DNA from 3 places in the Micromonospora sp. RV43 genome. Region 2 is predicted to be linked to each of the others. Evidence: riboswitches for the same ligand, from Rfam matches in the RefSeq annotation. Region 2 holds a riboswitch; each other region holds the start of a gene.
The links. Region 2 has a riboswitch for cobalamin ahead of ABD52_RS20285 (ferredoxin). Riboswitches for the same ligand answer to the same signal wherever they lie in the genome.
Positions count from the first base shown of each region.

Region 1 (6,382 bases), on a different contig from region 2:
GCGGTAGGCGTCGGCAACACCGGCTGGGGCCTGGCCAACATCGCCACGAACGCCGGGGAGCTGGTCTCCCTGGTCGTGGTGGCGGTGCTGATCAGCCGGATCAACACCCGCCGGCTGGCGCTGGCCGGGGCCGCGCTGATCCTGGTCAACGCGCCGCTGCTGGCCGCGTCCACCACAGTGGTGGCGCTTGTCGGCGGGCTGGCGGTCTGGGGCTTCGCGGCGAACCTGCTGGCCACGCCGATGAACGCCCAGTCGGTCGAGGTGCAGAAGCGCTACGGGCGGCCCATCCTGTCCACCTTCCACGCCGGCTTCAGCATCGGCATGCTGGCCGGCGGCCTCTGCGGCACCGGCGCCGCGGCGATCGGGATGTCCCCGTCGGCGCAGATGGCTGTCACCAGCGTCCTGCTGGGAGCGCTGCTGGTCGGTACGCACCGCTGGCTGCCTGATACGCCCCGGCAGGAGACGAAGGACGGCGAGGACCGGCGGCGGCTGCGCGACCGGTTCACCCCGCAGCTGCTGCTGCTCGCGGTGATCGCGTTCCTCGCCTCGTTCATCGAGATGGCCGGCGCACAGTGGAGCGCGCTGTACGCAACCGAGGTCGCGGGCGCTGCCGCGGTGCTCGCCGCGGCCACGTACACCTGCCTGTCGCTGGCCGCCACCGTCGCCCGGCTGTTCGGCGACCGGCTGGCCGGCCGGTTCGGGCGGATCCGCTTCGTCCGGCTGTCCGCGCTCGTCGCCACCGTCGGCGTGGCGCTGCCGGTGGCGTACCCCCATCCGGCCGCGGTGATGGCCGGCTTCGGACTGCTCGGCTTCGGCCTGGCGTGCGTGACCCCGACGGTGCTCGGCTTCGCCGGCGAACAGCCGGGCCTCACCTCGGGTGAGGGCGTCTCGGTGGTGGCGATGGGCCAGTGGCCGGGCGCGTTGCTCGCGGCGCCGGTGATCGGCCTGCTCGCCGGCGCCCTGGACCTGCGCAGCGCGTTCGTGGTGGTGGCCGTGATGGCGATCGCCGTGGTGGCGCTGATCGGGCGGGTCCGGGCGACGGCGCTGCCCGGCGAGAGCCCGGTCCCGCCCCGGCCGTGACGGCCGGGGCGGGGGTGGCGCTCAGAAGTCGTCGTCGAAGGTGACCGAGCCGGTCACCCCGACCTGGTACGCCGACACCCGGCGCTCGAAGAAGTTGGACAGCTCCTGCACGTCCTGCAACTCCATGAACGCGAACGGGTTGCCGCTGCCGTACATGGGGGCGATGCCGAGCACTGCGAGGCGCCGGTCGGCCACGTGCTGGAGGTACTCGCGCATGTCGGCCAGTGACATCCCGGGCACGCCCTGCCCCAGCAGGTCCTCGGCGAAGCTCACCTCGCACTCCACCGCCTCGGCCAGCATCTCCTTCACCTGCCGCTCCATCTCGTCGTCGAACAGGTCCGGCTCCTCGGCGCGTACGGTCTCCACCACGTCGAAGGCGAACGCCATGTGCATCGACTCGTCCCGGAACACCCAGTTGGTGCCGGAGGCCAGCCCGTTGAGCAGGCCCCGGGAGCGCAGGAAGTAGACGTAGGCGAAGGCGCCGTAGAAGAACAGGCCCTCGATGCACGCGGCGAAGCAGATCAGGTTGAGCAGGAACGCCCGCCGGTCCGCGCGGGTCCGTAGCTCGCGCAGCTCGAAGATCGAGTCGATCCACCGGAAGCAGAACTCGGCCTTGCGGGCGATCGACGGGATGTTCTCCACCGCGTCGAACGCGGCGAACCGTTCCTTCTCGTCCGGCACGTACGTGTCGAGCAGGTTCAGGTAGAACTGGACGTGCACCGCCTCCTCGAACAGCTGCCGGGACAGGTAGAGCCGGCCCTCCGGGGAGTTGACGTGCTGGTACAGGTTGAGCACCAGGTTGTTGGCGACGATGGTGTCGCCGGTGGCGAAGAACGCCACCAGCCGCGACACCAGGTGCCGCTCGGCCGGGGACAGCTTCGCCAGGTCGGCGAGGTCCGAGTGCAGGTCCACCTCCTCGACCGTCCAGGTGTTCTTGATCGCGTCCTTGAACCGGTCGAAGAAGCGCGGGTAGCGCATCGGCCGCAGGGTCAGGTCCATGCCGGGGTCGAGCAGCATGTGCCGGGTCGGTGCGGTGGTGGTCACTGGCATACCTCGCAGCTCTCGGGGTTCTCCAGGGAACAGGCCAGCGCCTCGTCGTCGCTCACGGCGGAGACCACGCCGGAGACCGGGGCGAGCACCGGCGCGACGGTGGCCTGCTGGATGCGGGTGGCGGGACGGGAACGCAGGTAGTAGGTGGTCTTCAGCCCGGCCTTCCAGGCGTACAGGTACATCGAGGACAGCTTGCCGATGGTCGGCGCGCTCAGGAACAGGTTCAGCGACTGGGACTGGTCGATGAAGGGCGCCCGCGCGGCGGCCAGGTCGATCAGCGCCCGCTGCGGCAGCTCCCAGGCGGTGCGGAACAGCTCCCGCACCGGCGTGGGCAACTCGGTGATTTCCTGCACCGAACCCTCGGCCCGCTTGATCCGGTCGCGGACCTGCGGCGTCCACAGCCCGCGCGCCTTCAGCTCCCGCACCAGGTACGTGTTGACCTGGAGGAACTCCCCGGACATGGTCTCGCGCTTGAACAGGTTGGACACCTGCGGCTCCACGCACTCGTAGCAGCCGGCGATGGAGGCGATGGTGGCGGTCGGCGCGATCGCCACCAGCAGCGAGTTGCGCAGCCCGTGGGCGGCGATCCGCTCGCGCAGCGCCGCCCACCGTCCGGCCTGCGCCGGCTCCGCGCCCCACAGGTCCGGGTGCAGGTCACCCTTCGCGGCCCGGGTCTGCGGGTACGCCGGATGCGGCCCGAACCGCTCGGCCAGCCCGGCGGAGGTCTCCAGCGCGGTCAGCAGGATCTCCTCCTGCACGCGAGTGGACAGCTCCTTGGCCTGCGCCGAGTCGAACGGCAGGCGCAGCGTGAAGAACGCGTCCTGCAACCCCATCAGCCCGAGCCCGACCGGCCGCCAGCGCGGGTTCGACGCCGCCGCCTGCTCGGCCGGGTAGTAGTTGATGTCGATCACCCGGTCGAGGAACACCACGGCGGTGCGGACCGTGGCGCGCAGCCGCTCCCAGTCCACGCCGTCGGCGGTGACGTGGGCGCCGAGGTTCACCGAGCCGAGGTTGCACACAGCCGTCTCGGCGTCGTCGTTGACCTCCAGGATCTCGGTGCACAGGTTGGACAGGTGGATCACGTTGCCCGGCTCGCCGGTCTGGTTGGACAGCCGGTTCGCGGCGTCCTTGAACGTCATCCAGCCGTTGCCGGTCTGCGCGAGCGTGCGCATCATCCGCCCGTACAGGTCCCGGGCCCGGACCGTGCGGACCGCGTTCTTCTCCGCCGCCCGGTACGCGGCGTCGAACGCCTCGCCGTACAGGTCGGGCAGTTCCGGGGCGTCCGACGGGTCGACCAGCGACCACTCGCCGTCGGCCTCGACCCGGCGCATGAACTCGTCCGGGATCCAGTTGGCCAGGTTGAGGTTGTGCGTACGCCGCGACTCCTCGCCGGTGTTGTCCCGCAGCTCCAGGAACTCCTCCACGTCCGGGTGCCACGGCTCCAGGTAGACGCAGGCCGCGCCCTTGCGCCGGCCGCCCTGGTTGACCGCGGCCACCCCGGCGTCGAGCGTCTTGAGGAACGGCACGATGCCGTTGGACCGGCCGTTGGTGCCCCGGATCAGCGCGCCCCGGCCACGCACCCGCGACCAGGAGATGCCGATGCCGCCGGAGAACTTCGACAGCTTCGCCACCTGGTGGTACCGCTCGTAGATCGAGTCCAGCTCGTCGCGCGGCGAGTCGACCAGGAAGCACGACGACATCTGGGTGTGCCGGGTGCCGGAGTTGAACAGCGTGGGGGAGCTGGGCAGGTACGCCAGGCTGGACATCAGCCGGTAGAAGCCGACCGCCTCGCCCGGGGTGCGGGACAGCCCGCAGGCCACCCGCAGCAGCCAGTACTGCGGCGTCTCCACCACCAGCCGCGACTGCGGGTGCCGCAGCAGGTAGCGGTCGGCCACCGTACGCAGTCCGAAGTACTCGAACCGCAGGTCGCCGTCCGGGTCCACGGCGTCGTCGAGCTTGCGGGCGTGCCGGGCCACGAACGCGGCCGTCTCGTCGCCGATCAGTCCCAGCCCGTGCGCGTAGGCGATCGACTGGCTGAAGCTCGCCACGCCCTGTCCGCGGACCTCCTTGTCCACGTACGCGGCGAGCAACCGCGCCGCCAGCTTCGAGTACTGCGGCTCCTCGCCGATCAGCTCCGCCGCGGTCTGGATCGACAACCGGTCCAGCTCGGCGGTGGTCGCCCCGTCGTAGAGCCCGCTTATCGTCTTCGTGGCCACCCGCAGCGGGTCCACCTCGTCCAGGTCGGCGACCCAGCGCTCGACCGCCCGGACGATCTTGCCGACGTCCACCGGCTCGGTGTCGCCGTCCCGCTTGCGTACCCGCATCGCCGGCCGGCGGGTCTCGGACCCGCCGGTTCCGGACGGGGGACTCTCCTGCACGACAGTCATGACCTCTCCTCGCTGTCACCGTCTGGAGACGGCGGGAGACGCCAACGGGCGCGGCGCACGGCCGGCCCGGCTGCTGGCGTCGGTCGTCCCGCGCGACCTCCGGCCGCCGTACGCGGAGGCGTACGGCGCGCTGGCAGGTCTTCGGACTCGCGGGCCCGACCGGGGTCGCCGGTCGCCTACCGGCCGTCGCTTCCCAGGCCGGTGGCCCAGTGCTGTTGACGGCTGTCGTTCCCACTCACCGCTGCGGGGCAGTCCCGGATTCCCACCGGGTTCCCTCTTGCCTCGGCCCCGCCCCGAAGGGCTCGGCCGAACCAGCTGCGGCACCACCATATATGGCGGTGAGGGCTTGCGTGCAACACCAGATGTCGTGTCGGCGTGTCGGAATGATCTCACTGTCCACAGTGCCTACCCCCGATTCCGGCGCGACCCGGCGGGCGCGATACTCGGCGGTATGGGGAATACCGGACGCCGCTGGGCGTGGGTGGCGGTCCTGCTCGTCGGCGTCGGGCTTCACCTGCTGGTGCTGGAGACACTCGCCGGCACCGGGACCGTCACGTTCGTCCCGGCGCTGATCGTGCTCGGCGCGTGCGTCGCACCCGCCACGTTCCTGGCCTTCGCCCAGGGACGGCCGGCCCGCCGCCCGGTCCCCGGCTCCGTCGTCGGCGTCGCCGCGCTCCTCGGCGGCGTGGTCGGCGTGGTCGCCGCCGGCTGGCTGGAGTACGGCACCCTGCACCGCCTCGGCGTCCTGCCGATGGCGCTCGTCGGCCTGGCCGAGGAGACCGCCAAACTGATCGTGCCGGCCGGCATCCTGCTGCTGTGGCGGCGGCACCCGTCCCCGGCGCAGGGCCTGGTGATCGGCGTGGCCTCCGGCGCCGGGTTCGCCGCGCTGGAGACCATGGGCTACGCGTTCGCCGCGTTCGTCGGGTCGGAGGGCAACCTCGGCGCGGTCGAGCGGACGCTGCTGGTACGCGGTCTCACCGCGCCCGCCGCGCACCTGGCCTGGACCGGGCTGACCGCCGCCGCGCTGTTCACGTTCGCCGCCGCGCCCGGCGGCCGGAAGCTGGCGGCGTTCCTGCTCACCTTCGCCGCCGCCGTCACGCTGCACACCTGCTGGGACACGTTCGGCACCCAGCCCGCGTACGTGTTCATCGGCGCCGTGTCGCTGGGCTGGGTGCTGCTGCGCCTGCACCTGGACCGCGAGCGGCCGCCCGCGTCCGGGACGCCGGCGGAGTCGAACCGGGACCGGCCTCATGGTCATCGCCAGTTCGCCGAGGTGGCGGGGTCGGAGCACTTCTGATGCCGCCACCTCGGCGTGATGGAGTCGATCAACCGGCCCGGGCATTGCCGACGCCCCACCGCGCCCCGCCACTCGCCCCGGTGCGTCTCAGCCGGCGGCCAGCCGGACGCCGAGCGCGACGAAGGCGACAGCGCAGAGCCGGTCGACGCGCCGTGACCAGCGGCTGTCGCCCCACCGCCTGGCGAACCGCCCGGCGCCCACCCCGAGCGCCAGGTCCACGGCGAGCTGCACCGCGACGAACAGCACGCCGAGCAGCACCAGCTGCGCCGCCACCGGGCCCGCCTCGGGCCGGACGAACTGCGGCAGGAAGGCCACACTGAACAGGATCATCTTCGGGTTGAGCAGATTCGTCAGCAGCCCGCGCCGGAACGCCCGCCCGGCGCCGCCGTCCGGCCGGTCCGCCGGTGCGCCGGGCCGGCCGGTGCCGCGCAGCGCCCGCAGGCCCAGCACGATGAGGTACGCCGCACCGGCCCACCGGATCGCGGTGAACAGCACCGGGGACGCGGCGATCAGCGTGGCGAGCCCGGCCACCACGGCGGCGACGTGCACCGCCTCCCCGGCGGCGACC
Region 1 covers NZ_LEKG01000014.1:56,033-62,414, forward strand. The annotation lists gene ABD52_RS05840 (MFS transporter) at 1-1,080, shown strand, start outside; gene ABD52_RS05845 (ribonucleotide-diphosphate reductase subunit beta) at 1,102-2,130, opposite strand; gene ABD52_RS05850 (ribonucleoside-diphosphate reductase subunit alpha) at 2,121-4,454, opposite strand; cobalamin riboswitch at 4,632-4,848, opposite strand; gene ABD52_RS05855 (PrsW family glutamic-type intramembrane protease) at 4,969-5,814, shown strand; gene ABD52_RS05860 (LysE family translocator) at 5,902-6,382, opposite strand, start outside.
Region 1: it holds a riboswitch for cobalamin, as region 2 does, so the genes downstream of both, ABD52_RS05850 (ribonucleoside-diphosphate reductase subunit alpha) here and ABD52_RS20285 (ferredoxin) in region 2, are expected to answer to the same signal.

Region 2 (6,382 bases):
GTGGCCCGCCGCTGGTCGCCGTGCTCGGCGAGGTCGTGGCGGGTGTGTGCCCGCACGTAGTTGCGCTCATCGGGTTCGTCGAGCCCGGCGACGAGCTGCACGGCGTCGTCGAGGAGTTCGATGACGTGCGGGAAGGCGTCGCGGAAGAATCCCGAGATGCGCACGGTAACGTCGATGCGGGGCCGGCCGAGTTCGTCGAGGCCGATCACCTCCAGGCCGTTGAGCCGGCGTGAGGCCGTGTCCCAGATGGGGCGTACGCCCAGCAGCGCCAGCACCTCGGCGATGTCATCGCCGGAGGTGCGCATCGCGGAGGTGCCCCACACGGAGAGGCCGACCGATCGGGGATGCTCGCCGGTTTCGGCGAGGTGCCGGGCGACGAGGGACTCGGCCATCGCCTGTCCCGTTTCCCAGGCCAGACGGGACGGAACGGCCCGCGGGTCGACGGTGTAGAAGTTACGGCCGGTCGGCAGGACGTTGACCAGTCCGCGCAGCGGGGAGCCGGAGGGCCCGGCCGGGACGAAACCGCCGTCGAGCGCGTGCAGGACGTTGGTCAGTTCGTCGGTGGTGGCGGCCAGCCGCGGCACGACCTGCTCGGCGGCGAAGCGCAGGACGTCGCGTACCACCGGGTCGTCGTGCAGCGCGTCGATCGCGTCAGCCTGCCAGCCGGCCTTCTCCATCGCCTCGATCAGGGCACGGGCCTGCGCCTCCACGGCGTCGACGTCGGCCGCCGGGGCGTCCTCGGCAAGACCCAGCGCGGCGCGCAGGCCGGGCAGTGCCCGGTTCTGTCCGCCCCAGACCTGTGTCGCGCGGAGCACGGCGAGCACCAGGTTGACGCGTGCCTGTCCGGTCGGCGCCTGGCCGAGCACGTGCAATCCGTCGCGGATCTGTACGTCCTTGATCTCGCACAGCCAGCCGTCGACGTGCAGCAGGAAGTCGTCGAACTCCTCGTCGCCGGGCCGTTCGTCCAGGCCGAGGTCGCGATGCATCTGTGCGGACTGCATCAGCGTCCAGATCTGCTGGCGGACCGCGGGCAGCTTCGCCGGGTCCATCACGGCGATGTTGGCGTGCTCGTCGAGCAGTTGCTCCAGCTTGGCGATGTCGCCGTAGCTTTCGGCGCGTGCCATCGGCGGCACCAGGTGGTCGACGATGGTGGCGTGCGCGCGGCGCTTGGCTTGGGCACCCTCGCCAGGATCGTTGACCAGGAACGGATAGATCAACGGCATGCTGCCGATCGCCGCGTCCGTGGCGCAGGCGGCTGAGAGCGCGGCGTTCTTCCCCGGCAGCCACTCCATCGAGCCGTGTTTGCCGAGGTGCACCACCGCGTCGGCGCCGAAGCCGTGTTCGAGCCAGCGGTACGCGGCCAGGTAGTGGTGCGACGGAGGCATGGCCGGGTCGTGGTAGATCGCGACCGGGTTCTCGCCGAAGCCACGCGGGGGCTGGATGAGGATGACGACGTTACCGGCGCGCAGGGTGGCCAGCACGATGTCGCCGTCGTCGTCGACGAAAAGCGAGCCGGGAGCCTCGCCCCAGGTCTCGGCCATGGCGTCGCGCAGCGCGGCGGGCAATCCGGCAGTCCAGCGCCGGTAGTCGTCCCGGCTGATACGCACGTGCGACTCGCTGAGCTGAGCCTGCGTGAGCCACTCCTCGTCCTGCCCACCGGCGGCGATCAAAGCGTGGATGAGCGCGTTGCCGGCCGTCGTGTCGGCATCCTCTCCCTCGACCGGGAGCAGCGGGTCGAGCCCGGGAATTGCGCCGGGTGCGCCGAGGTCGTAGCCGGCATCTCGCATCGCGCGCAGCAATCGGATCGCCGACACGGGCGTATCGAGGCCGACGGCGTTGCCGATGCGGCTGTGCTTGGTCGGGTAGGCCGACAGGACGAGGGCCACCTTGCGCTCGGCGGGCGGGACATACCGCAGTCGGGCGTGGTTGACGGCGATGCCCGCGACGCGGGTGCATCGCTCAGGGTCGGTCACGTAGCGGGGCAGGCCGTCGGCGTCGACCTCCTTGAATGAGAACGGGACGGTGATGAGGCGGCCGTCGAACTCGGGGATGGCGATCTGGGTCGCGGAGTCGAGCGGGGTGACGCCTTCGTCGGACGCCTCCCACTCGGCTCTGCCGGACGTGAGCGCCAGAGCCTGCAGCACGGGGATGTCGAGGGCGCGCAGCCGTTCGACGTCCCAGGACTCGTCGTCGCCGCCGGCGCTCGCGGTGGCGGGCCGGGCGCCGCCGGCGGCCAGGACCGTGACGACGATCGCGTCCAGGGTGGCGAGTTCGGCGTACAACTCCTCGGGCGCCGCCCGCAGTGACGAGACGTAGATCGGTACGCCGGCGGCCACGCCGGTGGTGTCGATGGCATCGGCGAGTTCGTGGGCGAACGCGTTGTTGCCGCTCACCTCGTGGGCCCGGTAGTACAGGACTCCGACGCGGGGCCGGGCGTCCGGGGCCGGCTGCCGGCTGACTCCCCACTCGGGCAGCACGGCCGGCGGTTCGAAGCCTTCGCCGGTCAGCAGCACGGTGTCGGACAGGAAGGCGTGCAGTTGGCGCAGGTTCTCCGCGCCGCCCTCGGCGAGGTAGCGGTGCGCCTCGGCGCAGACGCCGATCGGGACGGTCGACAGCCCCATCAACGCGGCGTTCGGCGTCCGTTCCCCACCGAGCACGACCAGGGGACGGCCGGTGCCGCGGATCAGCGCGGCGAGGTCGCGTACGTCCTCGGGCGAGCCGAGCACCCGCAGAACGACCACGTCGGCCTCGGTGGTCAGGGTGTCGCGGCGCTCGCCGGTGAGCCGGGCAGGGTTGGCCCAGGACCAGTCCGCGTTGCTGGCCCGCGCCGAGAGCAGGTCGGTGTCCGAGGTGGACAGCAGGGCGATGCGTGTCATGTTTCTCCTTCGGTGACACGGGAGCCGAGGCGCAGGTCGCCGACCGGACGGCCGGCGCGTAGGTGCTCGCCGACGAGGCGTGCCGCGTCGCCGGGTCGCACCGGCCCGTACCAGGTGCCGTCGGGGTGCACGACGGCGACTGGTCCGTGGTTGCACGGGAACAGGCAGCCGGTCTGGGCCATGAGGACGTCGGCGTCGGTGAGCTGCTGCTCGACGAGCGCGCCCACGATCGCGCGATAGGTCTCGTCCGCGCCGCGGGCACTGCAGCGCGGGCCGCGGCACAGCAGTAGATGATGGCGGTACGGCGGCAGGGTGTCCCAGGCCGGTGAGGTGAGTGGCGCCTCGTGCCCGGTGATCGCGCGCTCGCCGAACCGGATGACCGGCGGGTCGATCTGCTGACGGTGCCAGTGGCCGGCCACGCGTCCCACCCACGAACGGGCGAAAGTCAGGTCGTCGGTGCTCACCGGTTCCAGGCGAACCTCCCGAACGCCCTCGGCGTGCAGCAGGTCGAGCACATGGGTCAGCGTCGGCTCGCCGGCTTGCAGGAAGGCCAGTCGGGCGCCGGCTGCCTCGGCCTGCCCGCGTAGCACCGGCGACGCGGCGTCCGTCAGTGCGGTCGCGACGTGAACGAGGACGCTCACGGGGTCAGGAGCCGGTGATCCGGTGCGATCGGGACACGGGGTCTTCTTTCGTCCGGGGCCTGTGCGCGAGGCCTGGATGGGCACGTGTCGCAGACGGATCTGCGGCCAGCAGGTCTTCGGACTCGGGATCAACCGGACGGGGCGCCTTCCCAGACCGTGGGTCCAGTGGCGTCGTGCCCCGCCCGTCACCCTCACCGCTGCGCGTCAGTCCCGGATTCGCACCGGGTTCCCTGGCTCATGGCTGAGTTTGACTGGCATCACGACGGTAGCACCGACAGCCGGTGTCGCCGGGGACGGGCTCTGGCACCATGTCGCCGTGACCGAGAGGACCCGCCGCGACCTGTGTCCCGGCCTGCTGCGCCCATGGATCGCCGACGACGGCGCGCTCGTGCGGGTGCGCGTCCCCGGCGGGATCGTGCCGACTGCGGCGCTGTGCGCACTCGTGGAGGTGGCCCGTGCGCACGGCGACGGCGCGGTCCACCTGACCAGCCGCGCCAACCTGCAGGTGCGCGGTCTCGAGCACGACGGTGGGCGGCTGCCCGAGACCGTCGTCGCCGACGTCATCGCGACCGGGCTCGTACCGTCCACGTCGCACGAGCTGGTCCGCAACATCCTCGCCTCACCGCTGACCGGACGCAGTGGCGGCCGGGCCGATCTACACCCGGTCGTCGCCGGACTCGACGCACGGCTGCGCGCCGAGCCCCGGCTCACCGCGCTGACCGGACGGTTCCTGTTCGTGCTTGACGACGGCCGCGGTGATCTGGTCAGCCGTGACTTGGACCTGGGGTTGGTGGCGCTCGACTCGGACACCGCGCAGCTACGCGCCGGAACCTCGGCGTGGGGGCCAGTCATCCGGCTGGACGAGGCCGCCGCGGCGCTGACCGGGCTCGCCGTACGCTTCGCCGGGCTCGCGGGTGACCGGCCGGACTCACCCTGGCACGTCGACGAGCTGCCCGGCGCCGGCGCCGCGCTGCTGGGCACCGTACTCGACCGTGCCGAGCGGACCCGGGTGAGCACACCTCCACCCGCGCTGGGCAGGATCGTTCAGGATGACGGCCGCGTCACCGCGCACCTCGCGGCTTCCGGCGGCCGAGTGGACGCTCCCCTGCTGGAGGAGATCCGCGCGCTCGGCGCCGGCGAGATCGTCGTCACCCCGTACCGCACCCTGCTCGTCCCCGATCTGGAGAACGCATGAGTCTCACCACACCGGCACGCCGCTACGACTACGTCACCGACGGCGCGGCGATCTACGACGCCTCGTTCGCCACCATCCGTGCCGAGGCCGATCTTTCGGGTGTGCCGGCCGACGCCGAGAAGGTCGCGGTGCGGATGATCCACGCATGCGGCCAGACCGACCTCACCCGCAACCTGGTGATCCACCCCGGCCTGGTGGCCGCCGCCCGCGGGGCGCTGGAGGCGGGGGCGCCGATCCTGACCGACGCGCACATGGTCGCCACCGGCGTTACCCGCGCCCGCCTGCCCCGTGACAACGAGGTCCGCTGCTTTCTGCACGAACCCGAGGTCCCGGCGCTTGCCCACCGGTGGGCAACGACCCGGTCGGCGGCGGCGGTGTCGCTGTGGACCGACCACCTCGCCGGCGCGGTCGTCGCCTTCGGCAACGCCCCCACGGCCCTGTTCCACCTGCTGGAGATGCTGCGCGACGGCGCGCCACGACCAGCTGCGATCATCGGTACGCCGGTGGGATTCATCGGCGCCGCCGAGTCCAAGCAGGCGCTCATCGACCTCGCCACCGACGCCCCCGGCCTCGACGTGCCCTATCTCGTGGTGACCGGGCGCCGGGGCGGCTCGGCGATGGCCGCCTCCGCGCTCAACGCCCTCGCCCGGGAGGCGGAGTGACCGGGCGGCTGTCCGGCGTCGGGGTCGGCCCGGGTGATCCCGAACTGATCACGCTCAAAGCCGCCCGGCTGATCGGCGCGGCCCAGGTCATCGCCTACCACCAGGGTGTCGGCAAACAGTCCAACGCGCGCCGCATCGCTGCCGGGCTGTTCCCGGACGACGTGATCGAGGAGGCGCTGGTCTATCCGGTGACGACCCAGAGCACCGAGCACCCGGGCGGGTACGCCGGGGCGATGGCCGACTTCTACGCCGAAGCCGCCGAGCGGCTGCGGGCCCACCTTCGTGCGGGCCGCGACGTGGTCGTGCTGGCCGAGGGCGACCCGATGCTCTACGGCTCGTTCATGTACCTGCACGACCGGCTCGCCGGCGAGTTCGACACGCAGGTCGTCGCCGGTGTGCCCGCCTTCGCCGCCGCCACCGCCACCACCGCCCTGCCGCTGGTCCGGCAGACCGACGTGCTGACCGTGCTGCCGGGAACGTTGCCCGAGCCCGAGCTGGCCCGGCGTCTCGCCGACACCGACGGGGCGGTGATCATGAAGCTGGGCCGGACGTTCACCAAGGTCCGCTCGGCGCTCGAGCAGGCCGCGCGCGTCGAGGGCTCCTGGTACGTCGAACGGGCGTCGATGACCGCCGAGCGGGTACTGCCTGTCGCCGACGTGGACCCCGCCACGGTGCCGTACTTCTCGATCGTGCTGGTCCCCGGCGACACCCGGCCCGGAGTGGCCCGTTACGACCTCCCGGCCACCAGGGTCACCGAACCTTATCCCGGCGCCGAGGTCGTCGTCGTGGGCCTCGGCCCCGGTCCCGATCGGTGGCTCTCCCCCGAGGCGTCGCAGGTGCTCGCCGAGGTCGGCCACGTCGTCGGCTACGGCCCGTACGTCCAGCGCGTCGCGCAGCGCCCCGGACTCGTCCGCCACGCCTCCGGCAACACGGTCGAGCTCGAGCGGGCCCGGCAGGCGCTCGAACTGGCGCTCGCCGGTGAGCGCGTCGCGGTCGTCTCCGGCGGTG
Region 2 covers NZ_LEKG01000083.1:14,864-21,245, reverse strand. The annotation lists gene cobN (cobaltochelatase subunit CobN) at 1-2,876, opposite strand, end outside; gene ABD52_RS20285 (ferredoxin) at 2,873-3,517, opposite strand; cobalamin riboswitch at 3,607-3,788, opposite strand; gene ABD52_RS20280 (sulfite reductase subunit beta) at 3,834-4,712, shown strand; gene ABD52_RS20275 (precorrin-8X methylmutase) at 4,709-5,374, shown strand; gene ABD52_RS20270 (precorrin-2 C(20)-methyltransferase) at 5,371-6,382, shown strand, end outside.

Region 3 (6,382 bases), on a different contig from region 2:
CAGTTGTGTGCCCGGCGCACCGGGTGCCGACACCGTACCGCCCGGGCGCGCGACGACGCCAGAGCAGTTGCCGGCACCCGGTGCGCCGCCGGTCACACCTAGGGAGCGGCGATGCTCGGCGGGGCGCCGGCGCCGAAGGACCAGCCCTCGACACTGCCCGGCGCGGGGTTGTAGCCGGTCGCCCCCGACGTGCTGTAGGACCAGGAGCCGCCGCTGGACGCATGCCAGTACGACCAGTACGCCGTGGCCGGCGGGGTGTTGACGCACGGCTCCGTCGCGGCGGTGGGCTTGCCGTTGATCCGGCAGACGAAGGCCAGGCCCCAGCGGGCGGTGCCGGTCACTGTGAAGCCGGCGGCCTGGAGCGCGGCCAGGCCGGTGGCCGGATCGCCCGGCGCACAGGCGACCTGGACGCCGCCGCCGAGCGCGGCGAAGTCGACGACCACAGTGACTCCCGAGGTGCCCGCGCAGGCGGCGGCGTGCGCCGCCCGGGGCGCGGGTTCGACTGCGGTCAGCGCGACGCCGGCGACGACGGCGGCCAGCAGGCCGGCCAGCCAGGTGCGGACTGTGGAACGATGACGGAACACGGATCCTCCTGTGATCGGGCGAGCGGCGAAGGGGTTCACGGGCAGGCGAGCGCCGGTGCGCCGGGGTCGGCGCCGGCGGCGGACAGACGGGCGTACCCGATCCCGGTGAGACCGAGGACGGCCTGGGCGGTCGCCCGGGGTGCGGTGGCCGGGTCGAAGCCGCCGCCGTCGAAGTCGACAGCGCCCCTGTCGGCCGGCGCCCCGGCGCAGCCGACCTGGAGTCCGGCGAGGAATGCCCGGGCCCGCGCCCAGGCCGGCAGCCGGTGGCCGTCGCGCAGGGCCTGCGCGGCGAGGCCGGTGCTGTTGGCGTTCGGCGTGCCGCCCGCGTTGGCGAAGCCGCCGTCGGCACGCTGAACGGACACCAGCCAGCGCAGCCCGGCGGCGGCGTCGGCCGGACGGTCCGCGGCGCGCAGCGCCTGTGCCGCGAGCGCGGTGGCGTCCACGTCGGACGTGCAGACCGGTTGCGCGGGCAGCAGCGGGTAGCCGCCGTCCGGGCACCGGGTGCCGGCCAGCCAGGCGGCCGCCGCCGGTGGCGCTCCGCCCGCCGTACGGTCCAGCGCCAGCAGCGCGAAGGATTGGCTGAACGCGTTGCTGTAGTCGCCGTACGCGGACCGGTCGCTGAACCTGCCGGCCGGCGTCTGGAGCGAGCGCAGCCGGGCGATCAGGTCCACCCCGCCGACGCCGGCCGGGTCGCCGCCGCGCACCTGCACGGCGAGGGCGAGCTTGGCGGTCGCACCCGCGTACGCCTCGGAGACGCCGTCGCCGAGGTAGCCGTCGCGGATGTCCGGCCGGGTGACCCAGGCCAGCGCGTCGCCGCCGTGGTCGTCGGCGACGCCGGTGGCGGCGAAGGCGAACACGGCGTCGAGGGTCAGCCCCTGGTCGGGGTACGCGACACCGTCGAAGACCGCCTCGAAGCGTTCGCCGTCGACGAGTTGCCGGGCGAGCCAGCCGCCGGCGGCCTCCGGACGGGTGAGGGCGGCGCGCTCGGGGGCGGCGACGGCGGGTGTGGTGAGGGTGAGAGCAGCGAGTACGCCGCAGAGGAGCGCGAGCAGGCGGTGCCGGCTTCGGCGGACGACCATCGGAAGCGCCTTTCCGGCCCGGCGGTCGTCGAAAGCCCGGACGACCGCGGCAACGCCGCGTCGACCGGGACTCCGACCCGTGGGCCACGACGGGTGGGGAGCGGATGCACGCGTACGACGGGTATTCGGGCTCGCCGCCGCAGATCTCTCTGGGCGGCCTACCGTTGCGGGCCAGCGCCGGATTTCGACCGGTCTTCCCCCGCACGTACACGCGGTGGTTCAGTTGTCGCGACAGTCTGCTGTGGCCGGAGCGCCGATGTCAATGCGCCAGGATCCGGACACGTGCCGTGACGGCCGGCAGGACGCCCGGTGAAGACCGGGCGTCCTCGACCGCGTGGTCACTGTCAGCGGGGCCGGGAGCCGGTCATCGGCGGAACGGCCCGGTGACGCAGTAGGTGATGCCGCCGGAGGACGAGCCGGTCGTGCCGCGTTGCGACGAGAAGTACAGCCGGTCCCCCGCCGGGGTGAACGCCGGCCCGGTGATCTCCGAACCGCTCTGTCCGGTGATCCGCAGGAAGACCGAGATCTTGTCGTCGGGCGTGATCATGCAGATCTCCATGTTCCCGCCGTCCTCCGCGACGTACAGGTCACCGGCAGTGGACCCGGTGATGTTGTCGACCCCGGTCAGCGGAGGGGTGCCCGGACTGACCAGGTTGTCGTCGTAGGCGAGCTCGTACGTGCCGGCGGCCAGGTTGACCTGCCACACGCGGTTGTCGCCCTTCGTGGTGAACCAGACGGTGTCATCCGCGTAGTGACAGCCCTCGCCGCCGTTGAACGTCTTCGCGCCGGACACCTGCTGCCGGGTCGGGGTGGGCGAGCCGTCCGGGTCGGGCACCGTGGCCCAGGTGAACGTGCCGGAGGTCGCCGTACCGGCGCGGAAGACCTGGAGGGTTCCGGCGGAGAGGTCGCCCCAGGTGGTCGGCACGAACCGGTAGAACTTGCCGTCGGTCTCGTCCTCGGTCAGGTAGACGACCCGGCGGACCGGGTCGGCCGCGGCCGCCTCGTGCTTGAACCGGCCCAGCGCGGGACGCGCCACGGCGGTCCCGCCGAGGGGGTACGTCTCGAAGACCCGCCCCAGGGACACCTCCTCGCAGGAGAGCCAGGTGTTCCACGGCGTCTTCCCCCCGGCGCAGTTGTTGTTGGTGCCGGAGAGGATCCGCGACGCCCCGACCACGGCGCCGCTGGAGTTGAAGACGAGGCGTGAGGCACCGCCGCCCGCACCGGCTGACACCTCGGAGTTCGACACGTAGATCCAGCCGGTGCCGTTCGGGAACACGGCGCCACCGTCCGGAGCGTCGTGCCAGGTGTACGACGTCCCCGGCACCGTCCGACGGGATCGTGCGACGATCGAGCTGGTGAAGCCGGCCGGCAACTGGATGCCGTTGGCGTCGGCGGGCTGGAGCCCACCGTAGGGGCCCGCCGCGTTCTGCGCCGGGGCTCCGTACGCCGCCGACCACGCGGTGAACGGCAGCGCGACAGCGCCCGCACCGACGACAGTGGCCCGCAGCATTGCTCGACGATCCATGGAACCTCCTCGGTAGGTTCCCCAGATCTGACCGGGCGGAGCTTACGCACATCGATCTGTTGGATGAACGTCGATGGACGCCTCGGTGCGCGGCGTCGTGTCACCGGCCGTCTCGTCCGTCGCCTGCCGGTGACGGGAGCGACTCGCGGTCGGCCCCCGCCACCGTTCGCATGGCTGGTCAGCCCTTGCGCCACTTCTGGTTGGCCGTGCCCCCGCAGTCCCAGAGCTGGAGCCTCGCGCCGTCGTTGCCGTTCCAGTCCTTGATGTCGACGCACTTGCCGGCCTGGAGGTTGACCAGGTCTCCGGCCGCGTTCAGGGTGAACTGCTGGGCGCCGGTGCCGTTGCAGGTGTAGAGCTGCACCGCCGCCCCGTTCGCGGTGGACCCGGCGTCGACGTCCATGCACTTGTTGTTCTGGCTCTTGAGCGCCGTGCCGCTGAACGTCCACTTCTGCGCGTTGGTGTTGTTGCAGTTCCACATCTGCAACGGCGCGCGGTCGACGAAGTTGGAGCTCGGCACGTCGATGCACTTGTTGTTCCAGTTGCTGACCACTGGCACCCCGGTGGTCGGGGTGCTGCCGCCACCGCCGGTGAACGGGCTGAGGATCAGTCCGGCCGAACGGGGATCGCCGTCGTGCACCAGCGACTCGAATCCACCGACGTCGTCGAAGGCGAACGCGTACGCCCGGCCGTCGGTCATGTTGGCGTGGATCAGGCGTGCGTACTGGTTGGTGGGGTTGCTGCGGTAGAAGTCGGCGGCGTTCGTGCTGGGCTGGGTGTCGACGGTGCCGAGCGTGCCTCGGTTGAGGGCGGCGCAGAGCGTACGCGAGATCGGGCCGACCACCTGGTCGTTCGGCGCGGGCAGGTCGCCGTCACAGCCCCAGACGCTGGCCGAGGAGGGCCGGTTGAAGGAGGCGACCACCTGGCCGCTGCCGTTGGTGAAGGTCATGGTGTTGCCCGAGGTGCGGCCGTAGTACCGGATGGCCGGCTGGTCGGCGAAGGGCGCCACGGTCAGGGTCTTCGTGGTGTACGCGTTCCACGCGGACGCGATGTACGAGTCCAGGTACGTGGTGCTCAGCAGGCCGGCCCCGGCCGCCTTGCCCGGAGCCAGGACGCGTAGCACGGTCCCGTCGGAGCGGGTGTGGACGGTGCCGGCCCAGCCCGGCTGCGCCCGGATCCCGTCGATGACCGCGTTGCGTCCGTTGGCCACCACGTCGCCGGTGCGCTTGGTGACGCCGTTGGCGCCGGTCACGGTGACCGCGTGCGGGATCGCGAACATGTCGACCTGGGAGCTGTTGAGCCACAGCCCGGAGTCGTTGTAGGTGAACTCGCTCCAGTCGAAGAGGATGTCGCGGTTCGCGTCACCGGCCGCCCAGGGCGCGGGCTGCACCAGTCCGTCCGGGGTGAGGAAGAACTTGAGCTTCTGCCCGAGGGAGAAGTAGGCCCGGCCGGAGAAGCCGCGGGGGAACTGGATCGTGGTGCTGCCGCCGTTGCCGGGGCCCGGTATGGAGACGTCCGGCGCGGGTGACGGCGGGAGCTGCCCGCCGGTCCACGGCACGAAGGTGCCGCCGGAGGTGACGTAGCCGAGTCGGCCGGAGGACAGCTGGACGCCGATGACGTAGAGGTGGACCGGGTCGCTGCGGCCGGTGGTGTTGGTGACGGTGACCGGCAGCAACGCCGGTCCGACCGCCTGGGCGGGCGTGGCGACGACGGCGCCGGTGAGCCCGGCGAGCAGGGCGGACGCGGCGGCGAGCAGCCTTCTTCGGAGACGCATGGGGACACCTCGCGGGAGACGGGGGGACGGGAGAGCGCTCTCTCAGCAGGGTCCAATTGTTAATATTGTTTGTCAATAGGTGGTTGCCTATGGATCAGGGCCACGGCGAAGGTCACCGGTTGATTAAGATCCACTACGGAACAGTCGACTGTGGATTGGGTAGGTAGGTACATGAAACGCATGCTTTCGGCGCTGACGGCGCTGGTGACCGTCGCGGCGGGCCTGACTGTCGGCGCCCCCGCCGCCCAGGCGGCCGGCTCCTGCTCGGGGACCATCACCTACAGCCAGGTGCAGTCGTCCGGGCTCGGTGAACTGGTGATCTACTACAACAGCAGCAACGGGGGCACCAACAGCGCCTGCTTCTACCACCGCGGCGCGGCGTACGGGAGGTCGGCGCCGACCTTCGTGCAGATCTACCGCTGCGCGGAGCGGTCGGGCGAGGGCGCGCACTGCACCCGGTCGGGCGGCGCGGACACCAATTCCGGTGACTTCAGCTATTACGCCGGCCCGGTCGCCGTCACCGGTACGGCGAACTACTGCGTCGAGGCGGTCGGCTACATCGGATGGGCCGGTGAGCGCCACCAGATCTACAGCCGCCGCCAGGGCTGCTGAAACCGCTCCCCTTCCCCGGACCGGGGCCGGCGCACGATGAGCGCCGGCTCCCCGGCCGGGCCGGGTCAGACGGCCAGCGCGCGGCGGCACCTGGTGAGTTCCGCGCGCAGATCCCGGCGCAGGGCGCGGTCCAGGCCGGGCTGGGCGAGCGCCTGGGCGAAGTCGCGGGCCGCCTCGTCCCACCGGCCCAGCCGGGCCAGGGCCGTACCCCGGTTGTAGCGCGGCACGGGGGCCTCCGACAGCGCCACCGCCCGGTCCAGGTCGGCGAGCGCGGCGGCCACGTCGCCGCGCTCGAACCGGGTGGCGGCCCGGTTCGTCCACGCCTCCACCAGTTCGGGGTCCCCGTTCAGGGCCCGGGTGAGCAGTTCGTCGGCCTCGGCGGGCCGGCCGCGCTCGGCGAGGACCAGGCCCAGGGTGCACAGCAGCGCGGGCTCCTGCGGAGCGCCGGCCAGCCCGGCCCGCGCACCCGCCTCGGCGGCATCCAGCGCGCCGCGCTCCACGTGCAGGTTGACCAGGGCGATCCGGGCGTCGAGGTGCCCCGGTTCGATGGCGAGCACCCGCTCCAGGTCGGCGCGAGCCCGCTCGGGGCGGCCCCGCTCCTGCTGGAGCACGGCCCGGTTGTAGTACGCCTCGGGCAGATGCGGTCCCAGCCGGATGGCGGCGTCGTAGTCCCTGATCGCGGCTCGGGTCCGGCCCGCCGCCCGGTGGAGGGCGGCGCGGTCCACGTAGTACTCGCAGTTGTCGGGGTCGTGGGCGATCACGGTGTCCAGATCGGCCAGCGCCCGCGCCGGGTCGCCCAGCGCGAGGTGAA
Region 3 covers NZ_LEKG01000139.1:2,206-8,587, forward strand. The annotation lists gene ABD52_RS27110 (hypothetical protein) at 99-584, opposite strand; gene ABD52_RS27115 (peptidase) at 620-1,663, opposite strand; cobalamin riboswitch at 1,762-1,898, opposite strand; gene ABD52_RS27120 (alkaline phosphatase PhoX) at 2,028-3,188, opposite strand; gene ABD52_RS27125 (beta-1,3-glucanase family protein) at 3,367-4,959, opposite strand; gene ABD52_RS27130 (hypothetical protein) at 5,131-5,571, shown strand; gene ABD52_RS27135 (tetratricopeptide repeat protein) at 5,637-6,382, opposite strand, start outside.
Region 3: it holds a riboswitch for cobalamin, as region 2 does, so the genes downstream of both, ABD52_RS27115 (peptidase) here and ABD52_RS20285 (ferredoxin) in region 2, are expected to answer to the same signal.